4 regions of the Pseudomonas sp. FW305-E2 genome follow, and region 2 is predicted to be linked to each of the others. Evidence: riboswitches for the same ligand, from Rfam matches in the RefSeq annotation. Region 2 holds a riboswitch; each other region holds the start of a gene.
What was found. A riboswitch is a leader RNA that binds a small molecule or an ion and turns the genes downstream of it on or off. The one in region 2 is predicted to bind cobalamin.
Positions count from the first base shown of each region.

Region 1: another riboswitch for cobalamin. It lies ahead of cobO (cob(I)yrinic acid a,c-diamide adenosyltransferase); the one in region 2 lies ahead of AC3WLP_RS25240 (CbtB domain-containing protein).
Region 3: another riboswitch for cobalamin. It lies ahead of AC3WLP_RS05895 (ABC transporter substrate-binding protein); the one in region 2 lies ahead of AC3WLP_RS25240 (CbtB domain-containing protein).
Region 4: another riboswitch for cobalamin. It lies ahead of AC3WLP_RS05905 (TonB-dependent receptor); the one in region 2 lies ahead of AC3WLP_RS25240 (CbtB domain-containing protein).

Region 1 covers NZ_JBYSYE010000021.1:61,966-69,086, reverse strand. The annotation lists gene AC3WLP_RS16820 (DUF2066 domain-containing protein) at 150-1,217, shown strand; gene AC3WLP_RS16815 (AI-2E family transporter) at 1,230-2,303, shown strand; gene hda (DnaA regulatory inactivator Hda) at 2,543-3,250, shown strand; gene AC3WLP_RS16805 (C40 family peptidase) at 3,378-4,016, shown strand; gene AC3WLP_RS16800 (C40 family peptidase) at 4,156-4,689, shown strand; cobalamin riboswitch at 4,811-5,031, shown strand; gene cobO (cob(I)yrinic acid a,c-diamide adenosyltransferase) at 5,152-5,763, shown strand; gene AC3WLP_RS16790 (cobyrinic acid a,c-diamide synthase CobB) at 5,760-7,055, shown strand; gene bluB (5,6-dimethylbenzimidazole synthase) at 7,052-7,121, shown strand, end outside.
Region 2 covers NZ_JBYSYE010000055.1:4,174-11,294, forward strand. The annotation lists gene alkB (DNA oxidative demethylase AlkB) at 1-238, shown strand, start outside; gene AC3WLP_RS25205 (hypothetical protein) at 408-695, shown strand; gene AC3WLP_RS25210 (Yip1 family protein) at 782-1,396, shown strand; gene AC3WLP_RS25215 (DUF1652 domain-containing protein) at 1,417-1,677, opposite strand; gene AC3WLP_RS25220 (pirin family protein) at 1,975-2,862, opposite strand; gene AC3WLP_RS25225 (alpha/beta fold hydrolase) at 2,959-3,831, opposite strand; gene AC3WLP_RS25230 (LysE family translocator) at 3,853-4,482, opposite strand; gene AC3WLP_RS25235 (GNAT family N-acetyltransferase) at 4,606-5,085, shown strand; cobalamin riboswitch at 5,205-5,427, shown strand; gene AC3WLP_RS25240 (CbtB domain-containing protein) at 5,521-5,709, shown strand; gene AC3WLP_RS25245 (CbtA family protein) at 5,719-6,405, shown strand; gene AC3WLP_RS25250 (cobalamin biosynthesis protein) at 6,405-6,791, shown strand; gene cobM (precorrin-4 C(11)-methyltransferase) at 6,826-7,121, shown strand, end outside.
Region 3 covers NZ_JBYSYE010000004.1:165,888-173,008, forward strand. The annotation lists gene AC3WLP_RS05870 (sensor domain-containing diguanylate cyclase) at 1-1,402, opposite strand, end outside; gene AC3WLP_RS05875 (hypothetical protein) at 1,462-1,941, opposite strand; gene AC3WLP_RS05880 (GNAT family N-acetyltransferase) at 2,075-2,572, shown strand; gene AC3WLP_RS05885 (ABC transporter ATP-binding protein) at 2,629-3,417, opposite strand; gene AC3WLP_RS05890 (FecCD family ABC transporter permease) at 3,414-4,430, opposite strand; gene AC3WLP_RS05895 (ABC transporter substrate-binding protein) at 4,430-5,440, opposite strand; cobalamin riboswitch at 5,552-5,749, opposite strand; gene AC3WLP_RS05900 (acetyltransferase domain-containing protein) at 5,778-6,944, opposite strand; gene AC3WLP_RS05905 (TonB-dependent receptor) at 7,062-7,121, opposite strand, start outside.
Region 4 covers NZ_JBYSYE010000004.1:173,407-180,527, forward strand. The annotation lists gene AC3WLP_RS05905 (TonB-dependent receptor) at 1-1,669, opposite strand, end outside; cobalamin riboswitch at 1,779-1,986, opposite strand; gene AC3WLP_RS05910 (GNAT family N-acetyltransferase) at 2,142-2,711, opposite strand; gene AC3WLP_RS05915 (carboxymuconolactone decarboxylase family protein) at 2,790-3,134, opposite strand; gene lpxO (lipid A hydroxylase LpxO) at 3,253-4,152, opposite strand; gene thpR (RNA 2',3'-cyclic phosphodiesterase) at 4,311-4,856, shown strand; gene AC3WLP_RS05930 (AraC family transcriptional regulator) at 4,920-5,825, opposite strand; gene calA (vanillin reductase) at 6,007-7,059, shown strand.

The DNA.
Region 1 (7,121 bases), on a different contig from region 2:
AAAAGCGGGAGGGTGGTTGATGCGGTTGCATGTGTATAAGCTGCAAGCAACGAGCTTGCGGCTGCACGACGATGCAGCCTGGCGCTCGGCCTGCTTTTTCTTGCAGCTTGAAGCTTACGGCTTGAAGCTCGACTGGACAGGAATCCTCCATGCGTTTGTTCAATATTCTGGCAGCTGGTTGCCTGGCCCTGATCTCGGCCACGGCCCTGGCTGAAAATGTCTCCGGCCTTTATCAGGTGCGCGAGCCGGTCACCGGGCCGGGTGCCGAAGCCCGTACCGCAGCCACAGTCAAAGCCCTGGACACGTTGGTGCAGCGTCTGACCGGTGACCCAAAGGCCGTGCAGAGCCCTGCATTGGCCGAGCTGCGCAAGGACCCACAGCAAATCATCAACCAGGTGGGCAGTGAAGCCGGCCCGCCCGAGTCAGTAGTGGTCGAGTTCGACCCAGGTAGCACCGAGCGGGCTTTGCGCAAGGCTGGCCTGGCTTTGTGGGGCAGTAACCGGCCCTCGATACTGGGGTGGTGGTTGAACGACACCATTGAGGGCAGCAGCCTGGTCGGTGATGGCCAGGCCAGTGCCCAACCCCTGCGCCGCGCCGCCCAGCACCGTGGTCTGCCGTTGCGCTTGCCGCTGGCCGACTTGCAGGAGCAACTGGTCGCCAATGCCAAGCAGATCGAAGGCAACGATCCGGCGCCGTTGCGCGACGCTTCCGAGCGCTACGGCGCCGATGCTTTGCTGGCGGTACATGCCCAGGAAGCCGACGGCAAGTGGCAGGGCAAGTGGCAGCTGTGGCTGGGCGACCAGCGTGAGCAGGGCACTGCCGAGGGCGCCGACCAGGCCGCCTTGGCTGACGCGGTGATGATGGCGGTAAGCAGCCGCCTGGCGCCGCGCTACGTTACCCGGCCGGGTGCCAGCAGCCAATTGCAGGTGCAAGTGCAGGGCATGAACCTGCAGCGCTATGCCGAGCTGGCTCGCGTGCTGGAGCCCTATGGCCCACGCTTGCAGGCGGCTGAAGGCACTACCCTGACCTACGGGGTTACGGGTAATCGTGAACAGCTGCGTGCCCAGCTTGGCCTGGCCAAGCTGCAGGAAGTGCCGGTCGAGCAGGCACCGGCGGTGCCGGCCATGCCAGCACCGGCAGTGGACGCCGCAGCTGGGCAGCCCGCGCCTGCGCAGCCAGCCCCCAAGCCGTTCGACGGCTTGCGTTTTCGCTGGTAAGGGGCGCTTACCGTGACTGACATGCGTCGCTGGATCTGGCTGGGCGCTGCACTGCTGATCGCTGTGCTGCTTTATAGCCTGCACAATATTCTTACGCCGTTCCTGGTCGGCATCATGCTGGCCTACCTGGCCGACCCGCTGGTCGATCGTCTCGAGCGCCTGGGGCTTTCGCGTACCTGGGGTGTGGTGGTGGTGTTCGGCCTGTTCACCCTGTTGCTGTTGGCGTTGTTGCTGGTGCTTGTGCCGATGCTGGCCAAGCAGTTGGTGCGCCTGTACGAGTTGGCGCCGCAGATGCTCGACTGGCTTGAGCATGTCGCGCTGCCGTGGGTACAGGGCCGCCTTGGCCTGGCCGATGGTTTCTGGAAGTTCGACAAGATCAAGGCCGCCATCGGCGCGCACATGGGGCAGACCACCGATATCGTCGGCATGCTGCTGTCCCAGGCCACCGCCTCCAGCCTGGCGTTGGTGGGCTGGTTGGCCAACATGGTGCTGATTCCGGTAGTGGGCTTCTATCTACTGCGCGATTGGGACTTGATGATGGGCAAGCTGCGCGGCCTGCTGCCGCGCCAGCGCGAGCCGCAAGTGATGGGCCTGGCAGGTGAATGCCATGAAGTGCTGGGGGCATTCGTGCGCGGGCAACTGATGGTGATGCTGGCCCTGGGCGTCATCTATTCAGCCGGCCTGATGCTGGTGGGGCTTGAACTCGGTCTGCTGATCGGCATGCTTGCAGGCCTTGCGGCCATCGTGCCGTACATGGGCTTCATCATTGGCATTGGTGCCGCGCTGGTGGCCGGCCTGTTCCAGTTCGGTGGCGACCTGTATCCGATGCTGGGCATCGTTGCGGTGTTCATGGTTGGGCAGGCGCTGGAGGGTATGGTGCTGACCCCTCTGCTGGTGGGCGATCGCATCGGCCTGCACCCGGTTGCAGTGATCTTTGCCATCCTCGCCGGGGGTGAACTGTTCGGCTTCACCGGTGTGCTGCTGGCGCTGCCGGTGGCGGCGGTGATCATGGTGCTGCTGCGGCATGTGCATGCCCTGTACAAGGAGTCGGATATGTACGCCGGGAACATCGACCCGGAGCTTTGAACACCCCGTGTTTCGTCTTGAGCTGTTTCGCGCCCGCGAAATTGAGCGCCGCCTCGCGGCGCCCGATCTCGCGGGCGCTGGGCACGGTTTGTCCTGCATCCGTCGTTCGCTTGTGCAGCGCAACTTGTTGATTTTGCTTGCCCTATCTGCAGTCGAGATTGTGCGCCCCGCGTTGCGGGTATAGACTTTGCAGATTGTTCACCAAAGGCCCCCAGCGGTCCCGTCGACCGCCCGCGAGCATGAAACCACCGATCCAGTTGCCCCTGGGTGTGCGCCTGCGCGATGACGCCACCTTCATCAACTACTATCCGGGCGCCAATGCTGCGGCATTGGGTTACGTCGAGCGGCTATGCGAAGCCGACGCCGGCTGGACCGAGAGCCTTATCTACCTGTGGGGCAAGCAGGGTGTTGGCCGTTCCCACCTGCTGCAGGCCGCTACCCATCGCTTCCAGCAACGTGGCGAGCCTGCTGTCTACCTGCCGCTGGCGCAATTGCTCGATCGTGGCGTCGAACTGCTCGACTACCTGGCCCAGTACGAACTGGTGTGCATCGACGATCTGCATGTGATCGCCGGCAAGGCGGATTGGGAAGAGGCCATGTTCCACCTGTTCAACCGCCTGCGCGACAGCGGCCGACGCTTGCTGCTGGCTGCCTCGGCATCACCGCGTGAGCTGCCGATCAAGCTGCCGGACCTGAAGTCGCGGTTGACCCTGGCCCTGGTGTTCCAGATGCGCGGCCTGTCCGACGAAGACAAGCTGCGCGCCTTGCAGCTGCGAGCTTCGCGCCGTGGCCTGCACCTGACCGACGAAGTCGGCCATTTCATCCTCACCCGCGGCGCGCGGAGCATGAGCGCGTTGTTCGACTTGCTCGAGCGCCTCGATCAGGCGTCGCTGCAGGCTCAACGCAAGCTCACCATTCCGTTTCTCAAGGAAACCCTCGGCTGGTAACCCCCTGAAAACCTTGGGCCAGAGCGGTAAAACAAAAAAGTCACATCTTTTTCGATAAAATTTGCAAATGGCCATGATAGAGGGCATAGTTTCACCCTTCTAAAGGATTACAGACACGGTCGTGCCCATGCTGAAGCGCTTCGCACCCCTCGTGCCACTCGCACTCGTGACCCTGCTTTTTGGCTGCGCGGCCCAAGGCCCGGTATCCCAGCCCCAGGATCACACGCCGATCACTGCACAATCGGCAATCAACGCCAAAGCCTCTTCTTCGTCGGTGTTCGGCGAGCCGGAAGAGCTGGCCACCGAAGATGACCTGGCGTCTTTCTCCGGCAGCAAGCCTTACCAATTGCCGGTTCTGGCTGACAGCATTCTCGAGCGCGGCATGTCGTTGATCGGCACCCGCTACCGCTTCGGTGGTACCTCGGAAAAGTCCGGCTTCGACTGCAGTGGCTTCATCGGTTACCTGTTCCGCGAAGAGGCGGGCATGACGCTGCCGCGCTCCACGCGTGAAATGATCAACGTCGATGCCCCGAAAGTGGCCCGCAACAAGCTCAAGCCAGGTGACCTGCTGTTCTTCAGCACCAATGGCCGTGGCCGGGTAAGCCATGCCGGGATCTACCTGGGTGACAACCAGTTCATCCACTCCAGCAGCCGCCGCAGTGGTGGTGTGCGCATCGACAGCCTCGGTGATCGTTACTGGAGCAAGACTTTCATTGAAGCCAAGCGAGCCTTGGCCATGGCGCCGACCAACATCGCGCGCAACTGATATCAAAATGATGTACCCTGCCGCGGCGGTGATGCTTTAAAAAAAGCTCGCCGCCGTGCGCATTTACAGAAAGCGTCTAATCTAAATTCTCAACTCTTTTCGGCTGCAGCGCAGCGGTCTCAGACAGGATGTTCTGGCCATGGTAAAGATGGCGCGCTTCGCATTTTTCTCCTTGGCAGCCTTGCTGGCTGCATGCTCCAGCCGTGCGCCTGCGCCGGCCCCTGTGGTACAGCCGCAGGTTACCTATAGCCAGCCCAGTCCTTCACCGATTGCCGATGACGTACTGATCCGCGCCATTGGTCTGGTTGGCACGCCCTATCGTTGGGGGGGCAATACGCCGGACTCCGGCTTCGACTGCAGCGGCCTGATCAAGTATGTGTACCGTGATGCTGCTGGCATCAGCCTGCCGCGCTCGACGCGAGAGATGATTGTCATGCGCGCACCGACGGTGGATGTCAGTTCGCTGCAGTCTGGTGACCTGGTGTTCTTCGCCACCAGTGGCGGCTCGCAGGTCAGCCATGCCGGCATCTATGTCGGGGACGGGCGCTTCGTGCATGCACCTTCCACCGGTGGCACCGTGCGCCTGGACTACCTGTCGAACAGCTACTGGGCCAAGGCCTACCTGCAGGCCAAGCGGGTGATTCCGCAAGGGCATCTGGCACAGAACCCTTGATATCCATGCCTGTTTAGCGGCCCCTCTAGCTCGGGGCCGATACCGGCTGCCTGGATTCAAGGTGTTTTGCTCACCCGCCAGACCTCCCGCTTCGATTGACGCTCCCGGTGCAACCCTCTAACCTTCGCGGCGTGTTTCAGGTGCCCTGCCAGCCCCGACTGGGCAGGGTGAAACTGGGAAGCCGGTGGGCGCCAGCATGGCGCGATTCCGGCGCTGCCCCCGCAACGGTGGATGAGTAAAAGGCCGCGCAGGGCCACTGGATGCCAGCATCCGGGAAGGCGCGCAGGCCAGGGCCAAGGCCCACTCACAAGCCCGGAGACCGGCCTGATACTGCCAACGGCATCACGGAGGGTGATGCGCGGTGCACCGTGGCGCCCAGCCATGGCCTCTGCGCGTTCTCCGTTTGCCTGCCTATTACCTGTCGCCGCGCATTGCCGTGGTGCCAGCCAGCGGAGAACCCTGATGAGCGATTCCACCGAACGCGACGAACGCCACCTGGCGCGCATGCAGCGCAAGAAGGCGGTCATCGACGAACGCATCGCCAATTCCCCTAACGAATGCGGCCTGCTGCTGGTGCTGACCGGCAATGGCAAGGGCAAGAGCAGTTCGGCCTTCGGCATGCTCGCGCGCGCCTTGGGCCACGGCATGCAATGCGGTGTGGTGCAGTTCATCAAGGGCCGCAACAGCACCGGCGAGGAGCTGTTCTTCCGTCGCTTCCCTGAACAGGTGCGCTACCACGTGATGGGCGAGGGCTTTACCTGGGAAACCCAGGACCGCCAGCGTGACATCGCCGCTGCGCAAGCCGCCTGGGCGGTGTCGCGCCAGTTGCTGCAGGACCCAGGTGTACAGTTCGTGGTGCTGGACGAGCTCAACATCGCCCTCAAACATGGCTACCTCGACCTGGACCAGGTACTGTCCGACATTCAGGCCCGCCCGCCCATGCAGCATGTGATTGTCACTGGCCGCGCTGCGAAGCCTGAGATGATCGAACTGGCCGACACCGTGACCGAAATGGGCATGCTCAAGCACGCCTTCCAGGCCGGTATCCGCGCACAGAAGGGCGTCGAACTGTGAGTCGATCGCGCCACTGCCCCGCCGTGTTGATCGCGGCACCCGCCTCAGGCCAGGGCAAGACTACCGTCACTGCTGCGCTGGCCCGCCTGCACCGCAACCTCGGGCGCAAGGTGCGGGTGTTCAAATGCGGGCCAGACTTTCTTGACCCGATGATTCTCGAGCGGGCCAGTGGCGCGCCGGTGTATCAGCTGGACCTGTGGATGATCGGTGCCGAAGAAAGCCGTCGTCTGCTGTGGGAAGCTGCTGGCGAGGCTGACCTGATCCTCATCGAAGGGGTGATGGGGCTGTTCGACGGCACCCCGTCAAGCGCCGACCTGGCGCGCCACTTTGGCGTGCCGGTGCTGGCGGTGATCGATGGCACAGCCATGGCCCAGACCTTCGGTGCCCTGGCCCTGGGCCTGGCGCGGTACCAGGCCGATCTGCCGTTCGCCGGCGTGCTGGCCAATCGGGTAGGCAGCCTGCGTCATGCGCAACTGCTCGAAGGCAGCCTGACCGAGGGCTTGCGCTGGTATGGCGGCTTGTCCCGCGAACGCGGCATCGAACTGCCCAGCCGCCACCTGGGCCTGGTGCAGGCCAGCGAGTTGAATGACCTGGACACCCGCCTGGACGCCGCCGCCGAAGCGCTGGGCGCCAGTTGCGATGCGGCGTTGCCGCCGCCAGTCAGCTTTGCCGAGCCTGAACCGCAAGCCTGCGTGGCCTCGCTGGCCGGTGTGCGCATTGGCGTGGCGCGGGACGAGGCGTTCGCCTTCACGTATGGCGCTAACCTCGACCTGTTGCGCAACCAGGGTGCCCAGCTGGTGTTCTTCTCGCCGCTGCACGACCACGAACTGCCGGCGGTAGACAGCCTGTATCTGCCGGGTGGTTATCCTGAGCTGCATCACCATGCGCTGGCCGCCAACGCACCGATGTGCGAGGCGATCCGTGCCCACCACGCGCAGGGCAAGCCATTGCTGGCCGAGTGCGGCGGCATGCTTTACCTGCTTGATGCCCTGACTGACGTGGCCGGTGAACGTGCCGAACTGCTCGGCCTGCTGCCGGGTGAGGCGACCATGCAGAAGCGCCTGGCCGCCCTGGCGCTGCAGGCGGTGGAGCTGCCGGAGGGGACCTTGCGCGGTCACACCTATCACCATTCGCTGACCAGCACTGCGCTGGAACCGATTGCCCGGGGCCTGAGCCCCAACGGCGGGCGTGGCAACGAGGCGGTTTATCGTCTGGGCCGGCTGACGGCCTCTTACGTGCACTTCTATTTCCCTTCCTGCCCGGATGCGGCGGCGGCGCTGTTGCGACCATGAATGATCACGCCTATAGCGACGCCGAGCGCGCCGCCATTTACCGGGCCATCGGCGAGCGCCGCGACA
Region 2 (7,121 bases):
GCAGGATTTCGGCCAGCCGATCGTGTCGGTGTCGCTGGGCTTACCGGCGGTGTTCCTGTTCGGCGGCCTGCAGCGTGCCGACAAGGCTCAGCGCATTGCGCTGAGCCACGGCGATGTGCTCGTCTGGGGCGGCGAAGACCGCTTGCGCTTCCACGGCGTGCTACCGATCAAACCTGGTGTGCATCCGCGCCTGGGCGAACGGCGGATCAACCTGACCTTGCGCAAGGCGGGTGCCTGAACAGGGGCCGTCATCTGCCACCCCGCGCAAAACAAGATGAACGCACATGAAACACATTGAACATCTTGGCCAGGCAAGCTTCGAATGATAAGCCGCCTTTCTTTTGTCTGGAGCCTGCCATGCCCAACACGCCTGGTTCTTCGAGCCGTTGCAACGGAGCCATGTACCGATGAAGATGCCTGGCCGCGCACCCAATGCTTCGCTGCAGCTCGATTACGTACGCGACACCCTGTTCGGCCCGGTGGCGCAACGGGTGGAATGCCAATGCCAACTCGCCGCCCTCAACCTGCAGGGTCGCCCAGGGCTGCGCCTGCACGTTTGCCCCCCACTGCCTGACAAGATCGACCGAGCTCACAGTGTGGCCTTCGTCTGGGATGGGCGGAGTTACCACGGCGTGGTTCGCGAGAAGGGAAAGTGCGGCGACGGTGGCCTGAACCTGCTGTTGGAACTGCAATAAGCCGATCAACGGCGGCCATCCAGGCTGAACTGGCTAAGAGCCGCGTGTCTCCATAGCAAAAGGGCTTTTGCCTACCGGAGAACGCTATGAACAGTCCGTTATTCAAGCTCTTCACCCACCCCGCCGACGCCTGGCTGGACATCCGCCGGGCCGAGGAAGACAACCCACAGCAATACCTGCCACGCCTGCTAGCCCTGGCGCTGATACCCGCCGTGTGCCTCTTCGTCGGCACTACGACCTTCGGCTGGAGCTTGGCGGCCGAGGAGCGGGTACGCCTTAGCATCGGCAGCGCCGCGCAATTGGCAGGCCTGCTGTATACCACCACTGTGATAGGTGTGATGCTGATGGGCGTGATGATCCGCTGGATGTCACGAGGGTTCAATACACAGCCCAGCCTGAACCAATGCATCGGTTTTGCCGCCTATTGCGCTACGCCTTGGTTCTTTGCCGGAGTGGTTGGTCTGATGCCAATTCGTTGGCTCGCCTTTGCCGCGCTGATGGCTGCCTCTGTGTATGCCAGCGTGTTGCTATATGGCGGGTTGCAGACCTTCATGCGGCTGAAGAAAGAGCAGGCGTTATTGTTTGCAACGTGCGTTTGGGGGGTAGGATTGCTGCTGCTGGTGACCATCCTGGTGGCAATGATCCTGTTCTGGTTCAACGGCCTGATGCCGGAATACGTACGCCCGGCCAGCCTGGACTGACCGGGGCACGACAGGCGCGTTCAGGCGATCGCCTTGAGTGGCGCCGGGTGGTTGTCACGCAGCGCATGCAGCTGGTCCACCAGGTTGACCAGGTCACGGCAACTGTTGAGGTTTTGCAGCGCGACCCCGCTGAGGGTCACGCCCTGATCGAGATCCTGGCCCTGACCCAGGCGGATGGTCAGGTGGGCGCCGTCCGGGCAGCTGACTTCACAGCGGTCTGGCAAGCAGGCCTGCTCGATCAGTTGCCGCATTTCTAGTATCGAAACGCCTATCAACGACATGGTACGACCCTCTCTGTGGGATGGCCTGTTGTTTGGGAGTACGCCTTTGTCGGGCGGGGCGCCAATTGATATTGCGCATGCTCGGCCAGCTGTCCATGCGCCCGGGCAATGAGCTTGCGGGGGATCCTTTAGCACCTTAGTGGAAGATTCTCCGCGTGGGCCGAGTGTTCGACTGCATTAGCAGACTTGACGACGAGTGGTTCTGGTCAGCAACGCGATGACCAATGTGCAGCCGGGTGGCCGTGGGAAGATGGCCTGCCAGCGACAGGGCCGGGACAGGCCACACGATCAGCAGGATCAGTGCGCGGCACCTCCCCTCCCATCCTGCATCTGCCCAAACCGCCCAGCATGGAAATCATCGAACGACTCGGCAATCTCCGCCTGGCTGTTCATCACGAACGGGCCGTAGCCGACGATCGGCTCATCGATTGGCTCACCGCTGAGCAGCAGCACACTTGCGTTGTCCAGCGCCTCGACAGCTACGTCTACACCCTCCCGGTCGAGCAGCACCAGGCTCGACGGGCCTGCTTCGCGCTCGCTATTGATTCGAACGTTACCACGCAACACCACCAGCGCCGCATTGCGACCGGCAGCAACCGGCAACTGCAAGGCCGCGCCGGCGTTGAGCCGCAAATCCCACACGTCCATCGTGGTGAAGGTTCTGGCCGGCCCGTGGTGGCCATGGTAGTCACCGGCAATCACGCGCAAGCGCCCGGCATCACCGTCAAGCGCTACCACCGGAATGTCGCCGGCCAGCAGCGTCTGGTAGCCAGCCGCTGCACGCTTGTTCCGCGCCGGCAAGTTCACCCACAGCTGGACCATTTCCAGGGTGCCGCCACTGCGTGCAAATTCCGGGGAATGAAACTCTTCATGAATGATCCCGTTGGCAGCCGTCATCCACTGCACGTCACCTGGGCCGATCAAGCCGCCAGCACCGGTTGAATCACGGTGCTCCAGTTCACCTTGGTAGACGATGGTCACGGTCTCGAAGCCGCGATGCGGATGCTGGCCTACGCCGCGTCGTGCTTGGGTCGGGGCGAAATCGTGCGGGCCGGCGTAATCCAGCAGCAGGAACGGGCTGATCCGGCTGGCCAGGTTGTCGTAGGTGAACAGGCTGCGCACCGGGAAACCATCCCCCACCCAATGGGCGTGAGGGCTGCGGTGAATACCCAGAATCTTTTTCATGAGAAGGCTCCTCTCTTGGCTGAGATAACCTTATCAATGATGCCAATCACGCGGTAGCTGGCTAAAATGGCATGCATCGTCCCACGTGCGGAACAATCAACCCTGCAAGAAATCGAGCACCTGCTCCGCCGCCATGGCCGGGTCTTCCTGCATGAAACAGTGCCCACCAGGAACTTGCCGTGCGGTCACATTGCGGTTTAGCAGCGCCAGGCGGTTTACCGAACGTGGCACAAAGGGATAGGTGTCTTCGCCATACAACACCCGTGTCGGCGTCCTGATTGCAGTCAGGCTGGCCCACATGCGTTTAGGGAACGAGCTGAAGATCTCCACCTCACGGCTGGGCCGGCACTTGAGCACCACGGCCTCGCCACACTCACCGATGGCATGCTCGACATAGGCCTGCAGCGCCGCATGGGTCCAGCCTTTGAAGATGCCGCGCCCTTGCAGCGAGGCCAACGCCGACTCGCGATCGGGCCAGTGGCTGCGGCGGCTGGCAGCCTTGCGGGCCAGGGCGTGGCGCTGATGCAGGCCAACCAGGGCGGCCGCCCCCATCACGCCGATCATGCGTCGGCTGAACAGTACCGGGTCGAGCAGCACGGCACGTGCGAACAGTTGCGGCTCACTGCCCAGGATCAGCCCCGTAAGCACGCCACCAAAGCTGTGCCCTACGGCAAACCGCTGTACGTCGCCATACTCGCCACGTCCGCCCTGAAAGGCCTCCACCGCCAAGGCAGCGGTGCGGTTCCAGCCGCGAAACACCCCACCATGGTCACTGTCCCCATGGCCCTGAACGTCGCAAAGCCACAGGTCGAAATGCTCGCCCAGGCGCATCAGCAACGGTTGGTAGGCCAGGCAACAGAAGCCGTTGCCATGCAGGAAGTGCAGCAGCGGTTTGCCACTGGCCGGGGTTCGCCAGCCACGCAGGGTGAAACCTTCGGCGCATTCGTGGGACCAGGGAATCAACTGCATCGGCTTACTGTACTCTCGGGGTCAGGAAAACGCTGATTCTACAAACAGCAGCGGGTACAGTGAAATCACCAGCAACAGGGCCATCACGACATTGAACAGCATCAGCCAGCGCGAATTTTGCAACAGGTTGCGCAGGGCGCTACCGAACATCACCCATACCCCCACGCTGGGCAAATTGACCAACGCGAACAAGGCCGCAATGACGATCACGTTGGTTACATAGCCTTGCGCTGGCGTGTAGGTGGTAATCGCCCCTACCGCCATCACCCAAGCCTTGGGGTTGACCCACTGGAACGCCGCCGCCCCCCAGAAGCCCAGCGGTTTGCGGGCACTGGACGCGGCCGTGCCGACCGGCCCGGAAGTGGCGATCTTCCAGGCCAGGTACAGCAGATAGGCGGCGCCGGCGTAGCGCAGCACCGTGTACAGGGGTGGCCAGGCCTTGAATACCTCACCCAGCCCCAGGCCGACGGCCAGCACCATCAGCATGAAACCAAAACTGATACCCAAGGCGTGAGGGACCGAGCGGCGCACGCCGAAGTTCACCCCCGAGGCCAGCAACATGGTGTTGTTGGGGCCCGGGGTGATGGAAGACACGAAGGCAAACAGCACAAAGGCGGTCAGCAGGTCGGCAGAGGCAAGCATGGCGGGCATTCCACTTTCTTTATGGGTGCTGTCACACTAACGGAGCGCCACTCCCAGCAACCGGTACAGTTTTATTAAATTACGCAGATACACATCACTGTACCGACAATCCGGATCAAGGAAGCCGTCACCATGAGCCTCACCATTCGCCCTGCCGTTCGTACCGATGCCGAGCAGATCCTCACCTTCATCACCGAACTGGCCGAGTACGAACGCGCGCGCCACGAGGTGGTCGCCACCCTTGCCGACATCGAGCACAGCCTGTTCGACGAAGGCAGCACTGTGCACACCCTGATGTGCGAGCGTGATGGCCGTGCAATTGGCTTTGCCGTGTACTTCTACAGCTACTCGACCTGGCTCGGGCGCAATGGCATCTATCTGGAAGACCTGTACGTAACCCCCGAGCAACGCGGCGATGGCGCCGGCCGGCAGTTGTTGCAGCACATTGCCCGCGAAGCGCTGGCGAACAACTGCGGGCGCCTGGAATGGAGCGTGCTGGACTGGAACGAGCCAGCGATCGGCTTCTACCAGAAGCTGGGGGCCCAGGCGCAGGATGAGTGGGTACGCTACCGCCTGGATGGCGACAAGCTGGCGGCATTCGCCCGCGGGTGATCGCCCGGTTTTTGCACTTCTGCCTGCTGGAAGAACACGGCAGGCCTGAGCCTGTCATACCTGCTGTTCGGAAGGCTCGCGCGCTGTATGACATTGACGCCAAGCCCGCCCCATGCTCTCCTTATGCCTCGCGTTCAGGTGCCCCTCAGGGGGTGAAACGGGAAACCGGTGCGTCCCAGGCCCTTCAGCAGGGCTGGACAATGCCGGTGCTGCCCCCGCAACGGTAAGCGAGTGAAGCGTCTGTACCACTGTGCCTCGTAGTACGGCATGGGAAGGTGACGCGTTCCAGGAGCCCAGCTCTTCCTCGCAAGCCCGGAGACCGGCCTGGCGTTCATGAACACCCCGCGGTGGGCGGGCGCTGTTGCATTCCCTTGGGCGACCACGTCCGGGGCTGCCGCGCTCGCCCATTGCCCACAAAAAGCAGAGGATCGCGTCATGCCCGTCACCAGCGCCAAACAACACAGCCTTGCTACCCCCGTTACCCTCAGCCAGCGTGTAATCATCGCCGTCGGTGCCAGCTTGCTGGGTTTGTGCCTGGTGTACTTTGCCGGGTTCTCGCACATTGAGGCTGTGCACAACGCCGCCCACGACACCCGCCACAGCGCCGCCTTCCCCTGCCACTGAGTACGCCTGATGATCACGCGCATTGCCCGTACTGCGGGTTTCAGCGGGCTTCTTGCAGCCCTGTTGCTGACCTTGCTGCAAAGCTTCTGGGTTGCCCCGCTGATTCTGGAGGCGGAAACCTACGAGTCCTCGGCCCCGGCCGCACACCACGAACACGGTAGCGAAGTGGCCGCTCATGAACACAGCGCCGAAGCCTGGTCGCCGGAAGACGGCTGGCAGCGCGTGCTGTCCACCACAGGCGGCAACCTGGTGGTCGCAGTCGGCTTCGCCCTGATCCTCGCCGCCCTGTACAGCCTTCGCGAGCCCAAACGCGCTGCCAGTGGCGCATTGTGGGGGTTGGCTGGCTTCGCCGTGTTCTGCCTGGCTCCCACCTTGGGCTTGCCACCAGAACTGCCGGGGACTGCGGCCGCCGACCTGGGGCAACGCCAAACCTGGTGGGTTGGTACAGCCAGTGCCACAGCGCTGGGCCTGGCCTTGCTGGTGTTCGCCCGCCACTGGCTGCTGAAGGCACTGGGCGCCGTGCTGCTGGTCATTCCCCATGTAATCGGTGCACCGCAACCCGAGGTGCACGAAAGCCTGGCCCCTGAAGCATTGGAAACCCAGTTCAAAGTCGCCTCCTGGCTGACCAACGCCGCCTTCTGGCTGGCCTTGGGCCTGCTCAGCGCCTGGCTGTTCCGCCGTTCCAGCCAGGCTTGATGCCTGCCTTCTATGCCGGTTTTGGCTGCCGCCGGGGTTGCCCGGCAGATGCCTTGCAACGCTTGCTGCGCCAGGCCCTGGACAATCAGGGGCTGGCGCTGGCCGACCTGCGCGGCATCGCAAGCATCAGCCTGAAGGCCGACGAGCCCGGCTTGCAGCAATTGGCAGAACGCCTCGGTTTGCCCTTGGTGCTGTACCATGGCGCGCAACTGCAACCCTATGAACCACTGCTCAGCCACCGTTCCGCCGCTGCCCACCAGCACAGTGGCTGTTGGGGCGTAGCCGAGAGCGCGGCACTGGCCCTGGCCAGCCAGCGGCAGGGTACGGCCAGGCTGCTGCTGACGCGCCAGGTACTGGGCCCGGCGACGCTCGCCCTGGCCTGCTGAGCGTTTCGTACCCTCTTTTTTGCCAGGACTTTGCATGACCATCTACTTTATCGGTGCCGGCCCCGGCGACCCGGAGCTGATCACGGTCAAGGGCCAACGGCTGATTCGTCAGTGCCCGGTGATCATTTATGCCGGTTCACTGGTACCCGCCGCCGTGCTCGAAGGCCACCAGGCCGAAACCGTGATCAACAGCGCCGAACTGCATCTGGAACAGATCATCGCTGCCATGCGCAGCGCACACGAAAAAGGTCAGGATGTGGCCCGGGTGCACAGCGGCGACCCCAGCCTGTACGGCGCCATCGGTGAACAGATTCGCCACCTGCAGGCGCT
Region 3 (7,121 bases), on a different contig from region 2:
CGCGCAACCGTTCGGCCACCGCGGCCGCCACGTTCAGGGTGGCCCCAGGCAGCAATATCAGGAACTCCTCGCCACCGGTGCGACACAGCAGGTCGCCCTCGCGGCAACAACGGCGCATGAGCTCCGCCAGCTGGCGCAGCACCTGGTCGCCCACTTCGTGTCCATGGCTGTCATTTATCCGCTTGAAGTGGTCGATATCTAGCGCAATGGCTGCAAACTCCCGGTTTTCAGCCTCCAGTAACGACAGGCTGATTTCCAGGCTGCGGCGGTTGCCCAGGCCGGTCAGCGGATCGGTCTGGGCGTCCCGATTGAGCCGGCCGATGCGCTCTTGCAGCAAGTTCAGGCTGAACAGCAACGCCCGCTTGAGCTCTGCCGCCTCGAAGTACCAGGCCCGCACCTGATGCAAGTGCTCGGCGGTAGCGGCGCGGTCCATCGTGCGGGCACCGGCGGCGAGTTTCCACAGCGGGCGGGCGATGGTACGGGCCAGCCACCACAGCAGCAGGCTGCCAACCAGCGCCAAGGGCGCCGAACTGGCGATCACGTTCAGCACCAGATGGTGCAACGGCGCCACCGTCTGCGCCAATGGCTGCTGCGCTACCACGCCCCAGCCGGCGCTGGGGACGGTGGCGAAGCCTGCGAGCATTTCCACGCCCAGGCTATTGGTCAGCTGCCGGGTACCGCTGTCCAGTGTCGCCAACTGGTCGACCAGCGCATTGCCCTCCACCACCGTGCCTACCCGCTCGCTATGGGGGTGGTACAGCAGGCGTCGGTTGCGGTCGACCACATACAGGTACGAACCGTCCTTGTAGAAATGCTCGCCCAGCAGGCTGTTGAGGATGTTGCGTTCACGCAGGTACAGGCTGCCACCCACATACCCCAGGTAGCGGCCGTTGCGGTCGAAAATGGGTTGCGACAGCGCCACCACCAGGTTGTCGGCCGCCGACAGGTAGGGCGTGGAAACCAGCGGACGGCGTTCCTGCAGGGCTTCCAGAGCGCCGGGTGACTGCACGTGGGTGCCGACCAGGTGGCGTAGCGGGGCGGGAGATACTGCCAGCAGTACACCGTTGGCATCGATCACGAAGGTGGAGTTGAAGGCCATGCTCTGGCCCAGTAGGCGGTCGCTTTCCACCTGCAGCGCAGCGGCATCGCTCAACTGCCGGCTTTGTACGCTGGCGCTGAACATCAGTTGCTGCAAGGCGTTGCCTATGAAGGTTTCGGTGATGCTGGCCAGTTTTGTCGCATACACCCGGTTGGCTTCCAGGGCATTGTCGATCAATAGCTGGCGCTGCACCCGGTAGCTGGCGAAATAGCTGGCGCACAGCATGACCACTGCGGTAAGGGCGCAGAGCACCAGAATGAGTGTACGTAGATCCAGGCGCAATCCATGCTTGGTGTATGTCAATCCTGACCTCGGGTGATCGTAAAGGGCGGCTGAACGGAAGTTACCTTGGCGGGCAGCGCTCAAGAGCCTGCCTTGTCCAGCGCATCAAGCTCATCTTCCACCTCTTGCATACGCTGCTCCACCAAAGCTTGCACGTTCACATCGCGGGCGGTTTCGCGCATCAGGGCGGTGAGTTTTTCGCTTAAGCGTTTGCCGGCTTCGGTGTCTTCCAGGGCGCGAGCTTTGGCGGGGTCCTGGGTGGCGGCGACGATGGTGGCGAATTCGGCGTCGCTGAAGTTCTTTTCGCTGTACAGGCGGAACAGGTCCCGGCGCTGGTCCTCGACGGTGAGGTGCTTGCGCAGTACGTCCTGGATGGTCGCTTGCGACAGCTGCGGGTGAGTGCGACCCAACAGCGCGGACATGCGCTCGATGTTGTGCGTGTAGGCGTCCTGCAGCGGCAGCTGGCTGAGGATCTGATCTTCACGGGAGGGTTTCTGGTCGCAGGCGGTGAATGCAGCAGCCAGCAACAGGGGTAACAGCAACTTCGGGAGGCGAGGCATGGTGTGGCCTGGTCGGGCAGTGAAGACTGCCGATTATACCGATGTCCGCCTTGCCACGACGAGCCCTGTGATTTGCCTTGTGCGGCACGCTGCGGTAGAACCGTGCGCTCCCAACCATACTGGCAATAGCCCGATGCCGAACTGGACCCTGCAACCTGTGGCGCGTGACGCCATTGCCGAAGTGCTGGCATTTGTCGACAGCGCCCGGCGTGCGCTTTTCCCGATGCTCGCCAACGCACCCTTGCCGCGTGACCTGGCGCATTTCGCCGACACTTACCTGGACGGCGCCGGCTGCTTTCTGGAAGCCCGTGAGGGTGGGCGGCTGGTTGCGGTGATCGGTTACTTGCCCTATGACCATCGCTTTGCCCAGCTTGATTACCGCGCAGAGCGGGTAGTCGAGGTGGTGCGGCTGTTCGTGTTGCCGGCCTACCGCAGGCATGGCCTGGCGGCCGCCTTGTTTGGTGCCTTGCGCGAACGGGCGATGCAAGCGGGCTTGGACTGCCTTTACTTGCATACTCATCCGTTTCTGCCGGGTGCCATTGCGTTCTGGGAGCGGCAAGGCTTCACGGTGGTGGATGTGGAGCAGGACCCGGTGTGGCAGACCACGCACATGCAGCTGCGATTACGCTGACCTGTGGGCACGTGCCTGTTGGCGATGACGCAACAGCATGGGCAGGGCTACCAGGTTCAGGGGGCGCGAAAGCGCAGGATGCGCACGCCGTCGTAAGGGTCGGTGAGGTAGTGGGCGTGGACACCGAAGGTGCTCAGCAGGCGCTCTGGGGTAAGCACTTCGAAGGGTTTGCCGAGGGCGACCAGACGGCCCTTGTCGAGAACCGCGACACGGTCGCAGGTCAGCGCCTGGTTGAGGTCATGCAGCGCTACCAGGGTGGTGACCGGCAGCGCCTGCACTTGTTGCAGCAGGCTTAGCTGATGCTGAATGTCCAGGTGGTTGGTCGGTTCGTCCAGCAGCAGCACCTGCGGCCGTTGGGCCAGCGCACGGGCGATGTGCACACGCTGGCGCTCGCCACCGGACAGCGACCCCCACAGGCGCGTGCGCAGGTGCAGGGCGTCGAGGTCGGCCAGGGCTTGTTCGACGATGGCGCAGTCCTGCCGAGAGAACGGTGCCAGGGCCGAGAGCCACGGCGTGCGGCCCAAGGCAACCGCGTCGAACACGCTGATCGCATCGAGTGTGTCGGCCTGTTGCTCGACCAGCGCCAGCGCCTGGGCAACACGGCGGCGGGGCATCTGTGCCAGTGGCTCACCCAGGAGCTGCACGCTGCCGCAGGCGGGTTTGCACAGCCCTGCCAGCACCTTCAACAGCGAGGACTTACCCGAGCCGTTGGGGCCGACGATGCCCAGGGTTTCACCAGCGACAACGCTGAGATCGATAGCGCTGAGCACGGTAGTGCCGGCCAGTTGCAACCCCAGCCCATGGCAGGCTAGCGGGGGGATGCGAACAGCGGTCATGGCTGTCATGGGCGCCCCCGTCGGCTGACCAGAATCAGGGCGAATACGGGGGCACCGATCAGCGCCGTAACCACGCCCACCGGGATCACCTGGCCGGTGATCAGCGTGCGCGAAAGAATGTCCGCCACAATCAGAAACAGCGCACCACCCAGTGCGCTGGCGGGCAACAGACGGCTGTGCCCGGGGCCGAGCAGAAGGCGCAGGGCATGGGGTATAACCAGCCCGACAAAACCGATGGCGCCGACAATGGACACCATCACAGCCGTCACCAGCGCTGCACAACTGATCAGCAGCAACTGGGTGCGGCGCACCGGGATGCCCAGCGAGGCGGCCGAATCGGCACCGAAGGTAAAGGCATCCAGCGCACGGCGATGCCACAGGCACACCAGCAAGCCGACAATCACCACCGGTACGGCCAGCCACACCGAAGGCCAGCGTACACCGCTCAGGTTGCCCAGCAGCCAGAACAGGATGCCGCGCGCCTGCTCGGCGGTGGCTGACTTGGTGATCAGGAAGGCGGTCAGTGCATTGAACAGCTGCGAGCCGGCGATACCGGCAAGGATGACCTGTGCATTGTTGCTGCTGGGGCCGGCCGCGCGGGCCAGCACCAGCACCAGGGCGAATGCGGCCCCGGCGCCGATGAAGGCCCCTGCAGACATGCTTAATGCGAAGCTACCCAGCCCCAGCAGGCCGACCAGTACCGCGCCGGTCGAGGCGCCGGCAGACAGCCCCAGCAGGTAGGGCTCGGCCAGTGGGTTGCGCAACATCGCCTGCAGGATGACACCGCAGGTGGCCAGCCCGGCGCCGCAAGCGGCCGCGACCAGGGTGCGGGTCAGGCGGTAGTTCCAGATGATGCCGGCGTCGATCGGGTCCACCGGGTAGTCGGCTTGCCACAGGTGGTTGGCCAGCACCTGGCCAACCACGCTGGGCGACAGGTTGGTTTCGCCAATGGCGGTACCGGCCAGCAGGGCGGCCAACAGAGCGGCCAGGGCAACCGCGATGCAGGGTAACAGGCGGTTCATCACGGGGCTGCTTTACCGCTGGCGAAGGCCGTGGACAGCGTCTGCATGCCGCGGAACAGGCGGATGCCGGCCTGCATGGCGTCAGCGTCGAGGATAATGATGCGGTCGTGCTTCACCGCGTCCATGTTGCGGGTTACCGGGTCACTGCGCAGGAATTCGAGTTTTTTCTGGTAGTCGTCGGCGGGGAAACGGCGGCGGTCCATACGCGCGATGATCAGCCAGGTCGGATTGGCCTTGGCCAAAGTTTCCCAGCCTACGCTTGGCCATTCTTCGCTGGACTCGACCACGTTGCGCACACCGAGGGTGCGCAGCATGAAATCGGCGACACCTTGGCGGCCGGCCACATAGGGGTCGATGTCTAGGTCGGCGCTGGAGAACCAGAACAGCGCCGAAGTTGCCGACAGGTCCTTGCCGGCCAGTTGTGCCCTGGCGCTGTCGAGGCGCCCTTGCAACTCGGCGTTCAGGGCCGCGCCGCGGTCCTGAACGTCGAAGATCTCGGCCAGTTGGCTGACGCTCTTGTAGATACTGTCTACCTGGAACGCTTGCAGGCGGGTGCCGTCTGCACCGACCAGGTTGTCCTTGCCCTCGCAGTCCGATGGCAGCACGTAGGTGGGGATCTTCAGCTCATCGAACTGCTCGCGGGTGGCGACCACGCCCTGGGCACCGACCATCCATTCGAACTGCGCCGCGACCAGCTGCGGGCGCTTGCCGACCACCGCCTCGAAGCTGGGGTCGTTGTCGGCCAGGCGCGGCACCTTGGCGTTCACCGCCTGGTATTCGGGCAATACATTGTTGAACCACAGCGAAGTGCCCGCCAGCTTGTCACCCAGCCCCAGGGCATAGAGCAGCTCGGTACCGGCCTGGCCGATGGTGACGGCGCGCTGCGGCGCCTGGGCAAAAATCTGCGGCTTGCCGCAGTTGTCGACCGTCAGCGGATAGTGGGTGGCAGCGGCCTGGGCCAGGCCAGTGAAGCCTAGGCCAGCGAGTAGGGTGGCGAAACGGGGCAGCATGCTGGGCGATCTCCTATCGGACAGTTCTGGTGAGGAACGCACGGACAGGCATCGCCGAGGCCCAGCGGGTGGCCGGGGCAACACGGATGGCCAATCCCGGACACCCCGCCGGTTGGTGAATGTAGGCCGGCAGGTCTCCTGACTGGTGCGTCACGGCCCGGCTCCGGCCTTCCCGGGCGGCAGGCCCAGTGGCATCGATGGAGCAGGCTCGGCACCTACAGTTGCGGGGGCAGTTCCGTTTGGCCCGTATTGGCAGGCCTGGGATTCCCTGTTAGTTCCGTGGTGGAAACCGGCGGCCCGCATGGTAGACCATCGCGTCGCCAGGTGAAAACGCTTTTCAGAAGTACTTCAGCCAGCTGATGTCGCGGCGGCGCTGCTTCAGTCGGGCGAACCCGCGCACCGGCAGGTACAGCGAAAACGCCAGCAGTACTGCGACCAGCCATATCGCTGCGACACCGTCGAAACCGAAGTAGTCGCCATGGTTGAGCCCGAACAGCGCCACGCAGACCAGGTACAGCAGCTTCAGCACATACAGGTGCAGCAGGTAGAAGAACATCGGTGCCGCACCGAACACCGCCAGGGCAGTGATCCAGCGCGCCTGGCCGGCCCGTTCGAACGCGCGTAACAACAACAGGCCGCAGCCCAGGGTCAGGGTCAGGAACAGCAGCGACGGTGGGTATTTGGTGATGTTGAAGAAGCTCATCAGGGTTTGCGTGAAGGTTGGGTAACCGCTCCACGGTGCCTCACCGTAACCGTTGAACATGCGCAGCAGGACAAAGCCAAGCAGCGCGAGCAAGCCAGCCGCCAGCAGGTGTTGCTGGCGTTGCCCGGCATCGCTGCCGCGGGCGAACCAGGGCCCCAGGCCGTAACCCAAGGCGATGACGCCGATCCACGGCAGCACCGGGTAAGACGTGCGCAGGTGCAGGTTTTCGGAAAACGCCAGCCAGCCGCGATCATGCAGGATTGCCCACGGCACATGCAGGGCTGAATCCACGCCAAAGTGCAGGCCGTCGAGCAGGTTGTGGCCGGCGACGATGCTGGCGCCCAGGGCGAGCAGTGCGGCGCGTGGCAGCCACACCAGCAGCGACAGGGCGATCATGCTGACGCCGATGGCCCAGATCACTTGCAGGTAGATCACGCTCGGGGGCAACTGGAAGGTCCAGGCGAAGTTGACCAGGGTGAACTCCAGCACCACCAGGAACAGCCCGCGTTTGAACAGGAACGCGGAGACGTCGCCACGGCCCTGATGCTTCTCGCCATACAGCCAGGCCGACAGGCCGGTCAGCAGGACGAACACAGGCGCACACAGGTGAGCGAGGGTGCGGCTGAAGAAAAGCGCCGGTTCCGTGGTGTCGATGGCCATGGGGTCGCTGACCTGGCGGTGCAGGAGGAAAGTCTCGCGGACGTGGTCCAGGAGCATGAACAGGATCACCAGGCCGCGCAGGGCATCGATGCTCTGCAGGCGCTGGGTGATCAGCGTGGGCGTGGCGCTGGCACTTGTCATGGGTTGTCTAATAGGAATTAATTTCATGTGAAACGTTATCGTATAACAAGACGCTGAAAGGGAATAGAGGTTTTTGTGTGGCCTGTGCCGGGCTCTTCGCGGCACAAGCCACCCAGATCAGAAGCTGTAATCCACCGTCGCGAAGTACGACCGCGGTATCCCCATCAACCACTGCTG
Region 4 (7,121 bases), on a different contig from region 2:
CGGCTTGTTGCTTCTCGTGCGTGATGGGGTCGTCCACCAGCAGCTTTTTCTTGACGATGTGGTAGGCGGCAAGCGTCCATTCGCCGCGCCCCTCCCAAAAGCGCTGCTTGAGGCCGGCCTCGGTCTGCTTCGCCTCGGTCAGGTCATAGTTCATCTGCGCGGGGCTGAGGCTGATGAGGTTGTTGACCCCGTCCTCGCTGGTCGAGTACTGGCCGTACAACGACAGGTCGTCGCTGATTGCGTACACCAGCCCGACGCGCCAGTTGCCCCCTTGCAGGCTGCGATCGCTGCGGCTGTCGTTGGTCAAGTTGTTGCGGTCGATGTGGTTCTGGTCGCGACGCACGCCGGTAACCAAAGACAGGCGATCGCTCAATTGCAGGCGGTTTTCGGCAAACAGGGCAAAGGTATGGGTGGTCGAGAGTGTTTGCGGCCGCAACGGCGAGGCGCTATGAAACCCGCCGGGCTGCGGCTGCCACGGGTCGAGGTAGTCGCCGCCGACATCGTTGTAGGGTGAATTGCTGTCGACGTTGAATCGCACCTTGTTGTATTCGGCACCGAGCACGGTCTTGCTGTCCAGGCCGAACAGGGTGTGGTCGAAGGTGAAGGTTTGACGGTCGCCGAACTGTTCCTGGTTGTGCTTGATTTCCAGGTAGCTGCCGCGCAGCAACTGCTGACGCCCGGCGTCCCAGCTGTAGTCTTCGGCGTTGCGCCAGTGGCGGCGGCTTTTGATGTAGTACAGCTGGTTGCTGGCGCTGAGCTGGTCGTTCAGCGCCCAGTCGGTCGTTAACCGGGTCCATTCATCAACGTACTGCTGCACGTCGTTCTGCACGTTGTAGTTCTTTTTGCGCAGGCTGCTGCGGTAGTGGCCGTCGATCAGCGGGGTACCGTAGTAGTTGGCAGGTTGTGCATCGCCGCGGTCATGGGCCAGCGTGAAGCTGAGGTCATCACTGGCGTCAAAACGCAGCGCGGCGCTCAGGGCCAGGCTACGTGAAGCGGTGCGGTCGACCCAGCCATTGCCGGCCTGTTGGTTCAGCGTCAGGCGGTAGCTCAGGCGCTCGCTGAGGCTGCCGCCGCTGTCCAGGCCGAGCTGCTGGCGGTCCCACGAGCCGTAACCCAGTCGCAGGTGGTTGCGCACCTCGCCGGCAAAAGGTTTTTTCGGGATCACGTTTATCACTGCGCCGGTGGCGCCTTCGCCATGCAGTACCGAGGCCGGGCCGCGAATCACCTCGATGCGTTCGACCATCCACGGGTCGACCGGGAAGGTCTGTGTGCCGGCACCGGTGTACAGGCGCGCGCCGTCGAACAGGGTCATCACTGAGCTGTGGCCGGCAAAGCCGCGGGCAGACAGGCCTGTACCGCCGTCCCCCGGGGAGCCGACGAAAGTAATGCCCGGTGAGCGGGTCACTGCATCCTGCACCGTGATGTTGTTGCGCTGCTGAATCTGCCGTTCGCTGATACTGCTGGTGCTGGCCGGTGTTTCCAGGGCGCTGAGGCCAAGGCGCGAACCGGCCTGGGTCGGCGTGGCCAGGTCGATGGTGCGGTTGTCCTGGGTGTCGGTGATGGCCGTGGAAGGCAGGGCCAGAGGCTGCGGGTCGCGGTCATCAGCCAGCGCCGGCAGGGCAACGGCCAGGCAGGCCGCCAGGGGGTGAAGTTTGAACATACGGGACATGTCGTTCCACTGCTGCAGGAATGAATGGATCCCGGTGGAAAACACGCAAAGGCGAACCATGCAGGCAGGCGCGCGCACGGATTCCGGCCTGCGCCCGCCCACCGCGGGTTGCCAAGTGAAGCTCCAGGCCGGTCTCCGGGCTTGCGAGGGGCATGAAACCTTCACCTTCCCATGCTTGAGCACAGTGGTATCTCGAAGGGTTCGCTCGCTTACCGTTGCGGGGGCAGCACCGGACTTGTCGTGGGCAACACGACGCACCGGTTTCCCGTTTCACCCTGCGCGCGGCGGCGCAGGGCACCTGAAACTGGCGCGCATCTGACCATTGAAAGGCTGGGGCGTCAAATGTTGGTGTGCTGTGAATGCTGAGAAAAAACAACAGGTTGTGCGTTTTTGCGGCGCCGGAGCCCCATTTGGCAAGAAGATCAGGCCCCAGCGTGATGAGTTGGCTGGGGAGGCAGGCTTGCCTGTAAAGCTAGCGCCCGCGGCGCCGCGATACCCGTGCCTCGATGTTCTTGCGCCCGATCAGCAGCGGCGGCTTCTCCACCACCGGCTCATCCGCCAGCCATTTGTACATCACCAGGCAGTCCACCAGCCCCAGGCGGGCATGACGGTAGGCCTTGGGCAAACGGCCGACTGTTTCAAAGCCCAGCTTGTGCCATAGCGCCACGGCCACTGCGTTGGTGGCTACCACCGAGTTGAACTGCAATGCCAGAAAGCCTTCCTGGCGCGCCAGCTTTTGCGAGTGCTCGCACATCAAGCGCGCCACGCCCCGGCCGCGCGCCTGTTCGCAGACCATGTAGCCGCAATTGCCCACATGCGCACCAGGCCCGGCAGCATTGGGCTTGAGGTAATACGACCCCAGTAGCTCGCCATCTTCTTCGGCCAACAGCGTGTGCAAGGGCAGCTCCAGCCACAGCTGGCGCGCCTGTTCGAAGCTCAGCGCCGGGTCGAAAGCGTAGGTTTCACGGGCTTGGACAATGGCCTGGAAGGTGGGCCAGAAACGATCAAAATCTTCCGGCGTCATGGGGCGAATGTGGATCATGCGGGTTCCTGCGCGGGGTGAGCCGCCCAGTCTGGGTGGCGCGGCGCCGTCGCGCAAGGGCGGCGACGCCGTTTGTGCTCAACCGTTGGCCTTGCCCACCGCGTCCATTGCGCGGGCCGAGTACACCAGCGCGGCACCGGCGTTCATGGCCACGGCCACGCCGAGGGCCTCGGCAATTTCCTCGCGGCTGGCACCCGCTTTGACGGCCTGCTGCGAATGCACGGCGATACAGCCGTCGCAGCGGGTGGTCACAGCCACGGCCAAGGAGATCAGCTCGCGGGTCTTGGCATCCAGGTGGTTGGTTTTGGCGCCTGCACCGCTGGCGGTCATGTAGCCGGCTACGGTGTCGGGGGAGAGTTGCTTGAGATCGCCGATGCCGGCCATCAACTGCTTACGGTAGGCGTCCCAGTCCATCATGCTCATCGTCTTCACCTTGGGGGGTTGCGAGTGGAGCTTTCAGGCTAGTCGAAGCGTGGCACGTGCGAGGCGGTACTTTGGTGGGTAAACGCAGGTCACTCGTACAGTGGCCTGCGTTGAGCCTTCAGATGTAGATGAACACCAGCACCAACGCCGCGACCACTGCCCATTTTTCCAGGTAGTAGCGCAGGCGATTGCGCTTCTTCAGCGCCTTGCCACGCTCGCGGATCTTGTAGATGCGGGTGAACAGGCGGTTGATGCCACCGGTCTTGTCGCTGGCATCGTTGGGCGCAGCGGCAGCGGCCATCACGTTGCGGCTGAACCAGCGGTTGAACGCGGTTGCCCAGCGGTACTTGAGCGGGCGTTCGACGTCGCAGAACAGGATGATGCGGTTGTGCTCGGTGGTGTTGGCTGCATAGTGGATGTAGGTTTCGTCGAAGATCACCCCCTCACCATCGCGCCAGGCGTATTTCTCGCCGTCCACGTCGATGTAGCAGCCGTCGTCATTCGGCGTGTCCAGGCCCAGATGGTAGCGGTACGAGCCGGCATACGGGTCACGGTGGCGCACCAGCTTGGCTCCCGGAGGCAGGGTAGCGAACATGGCGGCCTTGACCGTGCCGATGCCTTGCAGCAGCTCGGTCGTGCGTGGGCAAAGGGCCATTGCCGACGGGTGGCTTTCGCCATACCACTTCAGGTAAAAACGTTTCCACCCGGTCTTGAAGAACGAGTTGAAACCGACGTCATCGTAATTGTCGGATTTCTTGATTTCGCCTACGTGCAGCAACTGGCGGCCTTCCTCACGGATCTCCTGCCAGTGGTCCTGCAGCGGTTTCAGTTCTGGAAAGGCCTCGACCGGCAGGTAAGGCTTGGCCGGGTGTTTGGAGAACAGGTACAGGAAGCTGTTGATCGGGGCCAGGAAGCTGGAGTGGTCGCCCAGCTGACGAGTCAGCTTGTGGCGAACCCGACCGCGCAGGTGAACATAGGCGATCGAGAAGACGAAGATAAGTACGAGTGCAATTTTCATGGACGTTTACTTGTCGAAAAATGGCCATGCGCCGAGGCATGAGCCCGCCAGCATAAACAATCATGGGGGCAGTTTGTACTTATTGTTACCAAACTGCGGGGCGACATTGGTGTAATACCCTACAGTCTTGCGCAAACGTTTCATGTCAGGGAGTTTGTATGGTTCAGGATATACGCTCCAGCGGTAGCCCGTTCAAGCGGCTGTTCTTCGCCTTGCCGGTCAGCGACGCGCAGCGCCGTGACTTGGGCCAGTGGCGGCGCGGGCTGAACCTGCGCAGCGGCAAACCGGTGCCGGCGGCCAACTTCCATGTCACGCTGCTGTTTCTCGGTGATGTGGACACTGCGCAGGTGCCTGCAATGTGCGCGGCGGTTGACCAACTGGCGCTGCCAACCTCGGCGCCGCGGCTGTTGCTCGACCGTTTGCAGGTGTGGCAACGGGCCGGCGCCTTGGTGCTGGAGGCGCAGCAGGTACCGCCCGCCCTGTTGCAACTGGTGTACGGTTTGCAGCAGGCGTTGCTGCCGTTGGGGCTGGAAGCGGCCACGCGTGAGTATCGACCGCACCTGACGCTGTCCAGGGATTACCGCGGGCAGCCGCCCGAGGCCAGTAGCGCGCCGGAGTTTTACCTCACCGCGCGACACTTCACGCTTTACGAGTCGCGCAAGGGGGCTTACTGGCCATTGGCGCAGTGGCCGCTGGCGGGCTGACCCGCCGGGCGAAAAACGCCTTGTCCCGGATGCGTACCTGCAGGGGCTGTTCAGATCGGGTGATTACACCGGCATGCTTTGGTAAGGCAATTCATCCCCTGGGCTGCGTTCGAACTGGCGCTTGTATTCGCGGCTGAACTGCGAGGTACTCTGATAGCCCACCCTGTGCGCAGCCTGTGCCACGCCCAGGCCTTCGCCGATCAGCATCTGCTGCGCCTTGAGTAGCCGCAAGCGCTTGAGGTACTGCATCGGCGCCATGTCGGTGCAGCGCTTGAAATGTTCGTGGAAGGTTGAAACGCTCATGTTGGCGCGCGCAGCCAGTGCCTCCACGCTCAGCGGCTCGCTGTAGTGCTCGCGCAGGTGGGCGAGGGCGGCGCCGATGCGGGCGAAGTGCCCCTGTTGCTCCACCAGTGCCCGCAGCACACCGGCCTGCGGGCCACGCAGGGCGGTGTACAGCACTTCGCGCACACGCGCCGGGCCCAGCACCTTGGCGTCCAGCGGGTCGTGCAGGCAGCGCAGCAGCCGCTCCACGCTTTCGCGCATGGGCGCATCCAGTGCCGCCGACGTCATCGATTGCGGGGTTTGCGCCTGCACTTCAGCGTCCGGTGCCAGGCCCATGCTCTGCACCAACTCGCCCAGCACGCCACGGTCGATGCCCACCGCCACGCCCAACAGCGGCGCCTCGCGGGTGGCAAAGGTTTCACACATGAACGGCACCGACAACGCCTGCACCAGGTAATGCCCGGCGCCGTACTCCAGGGTGCGCGGCCCCAGGCGCGCCAGTTTGCTGCCTTGGGCCAGGATCATCAGGCTTGGTTCGTAGATCTGCGGGCTGCTGGCCACATAGTGGTCCCAGCTCAGCACCTGTACCTGGGGCAGGTGCGTGGGCACAAAGCCTGGGCGCGTGGCGAGGCTGCGGATCAGTGCGCAAAGCGGCGCATTGGCGTCGACGTGACGGGTCAGTTGCATGGTGGACCAAGGGCAGAGAATCAGACAGTTTGATCATCGCAGATTGAGGGCGTGGCGCCAGGTGTTAGATGACACCTTCGGAGAATCAGGCATGCATGCCGGAGAATCAGCCGTGGGCGAGGCGGCGAACGGCGCGCAAAATGCGTCGCCTGAATCGTTTCACTTCACTGCGAGGCCCTGCATGTATACCGCCATCGGTTATGCCGCTCAAACCGCCACCAGCCCCCTGGCCCCCATGACGTTCCAACGCCGCAGCCCGCGCCCGGATGACGTCGCCATCGACATCCTGTACTGCGGCGTGTGCCACTCCGACATCCACCAGGCGCGCAACGAATGGGGCATTGCCGTGTACCCGCTGATGCCGGGCCACGAGATCATCGGCCGGGTCACGGCGGTGGGCGACAAAGTCACCGCGCACAAGGTCGGTGACCTGGTGGGCGTCGGCTGCATGGTCGACTCGTGCCGTACCTGTGAAGCCTGCGCCAAGGACCTGGAGCAATATTGCCTCGAAGGCCCGACCATGACCTACGCCACCCCGGACCGGGTCGATGGCAGCAACACCATGGGGGGGTACTCCAGCAGCATCGTGGTCAGCGAGCACTTCGTGGTGCGCATACCGGCCGGCATGGACCTGCCCAGCGCTGCACCTATTCTGTGCGCCGGCATCACCACCTATTCGCCGCTCAAGCACCACGGCGTTGGCCCGGGCCACAAGATCGGCATCCTCGGCATGGGCGGCCTGGGCCACATGGGCATCAAACTGGCCAAGGCCCTGGGTGCGGAAGTGACCCTGTTCACGCGCTCTCAGGCCAAGGCCGAGGAAGCGCGCCGCCAGGGGGCCGACCATGTGATCGTCTCCACGGATGCCGAGCAGATGCGCGCCGCTGCCGGCCGTTTCGATTTCCTGCTCGACACCATTCCGGTGCAGCACGACCTCAACCCGTACCTGGAAACGCTGAAGTTCGACGGTGTGCACATCCTGGTCGGCCTGATCGAACCGATCGACCCGGCATTGCATGCGGCCAACCTGGTGATGAAGCGCCGAGTGCTGGCGGGGTCGTTGATCGGGGGGGTTGCCGAGACTCAGGAAGTACTGAACTTCTGCGCCGAGCACGACATCCGTTGCGATATCGAGATGCTGGATATCCGCAACATCAACCAAGCCTATGAGCGGATGATTGCCGGTGATGTGAAGTACCGGTTCGTGATCGACATGGCCACGTTACAGGGCTGATGGGTCGGTTGCCTGTACGGGCCTCTTCGCGGGCAAGCCCGCTCCTACACAGGGGTGATGTA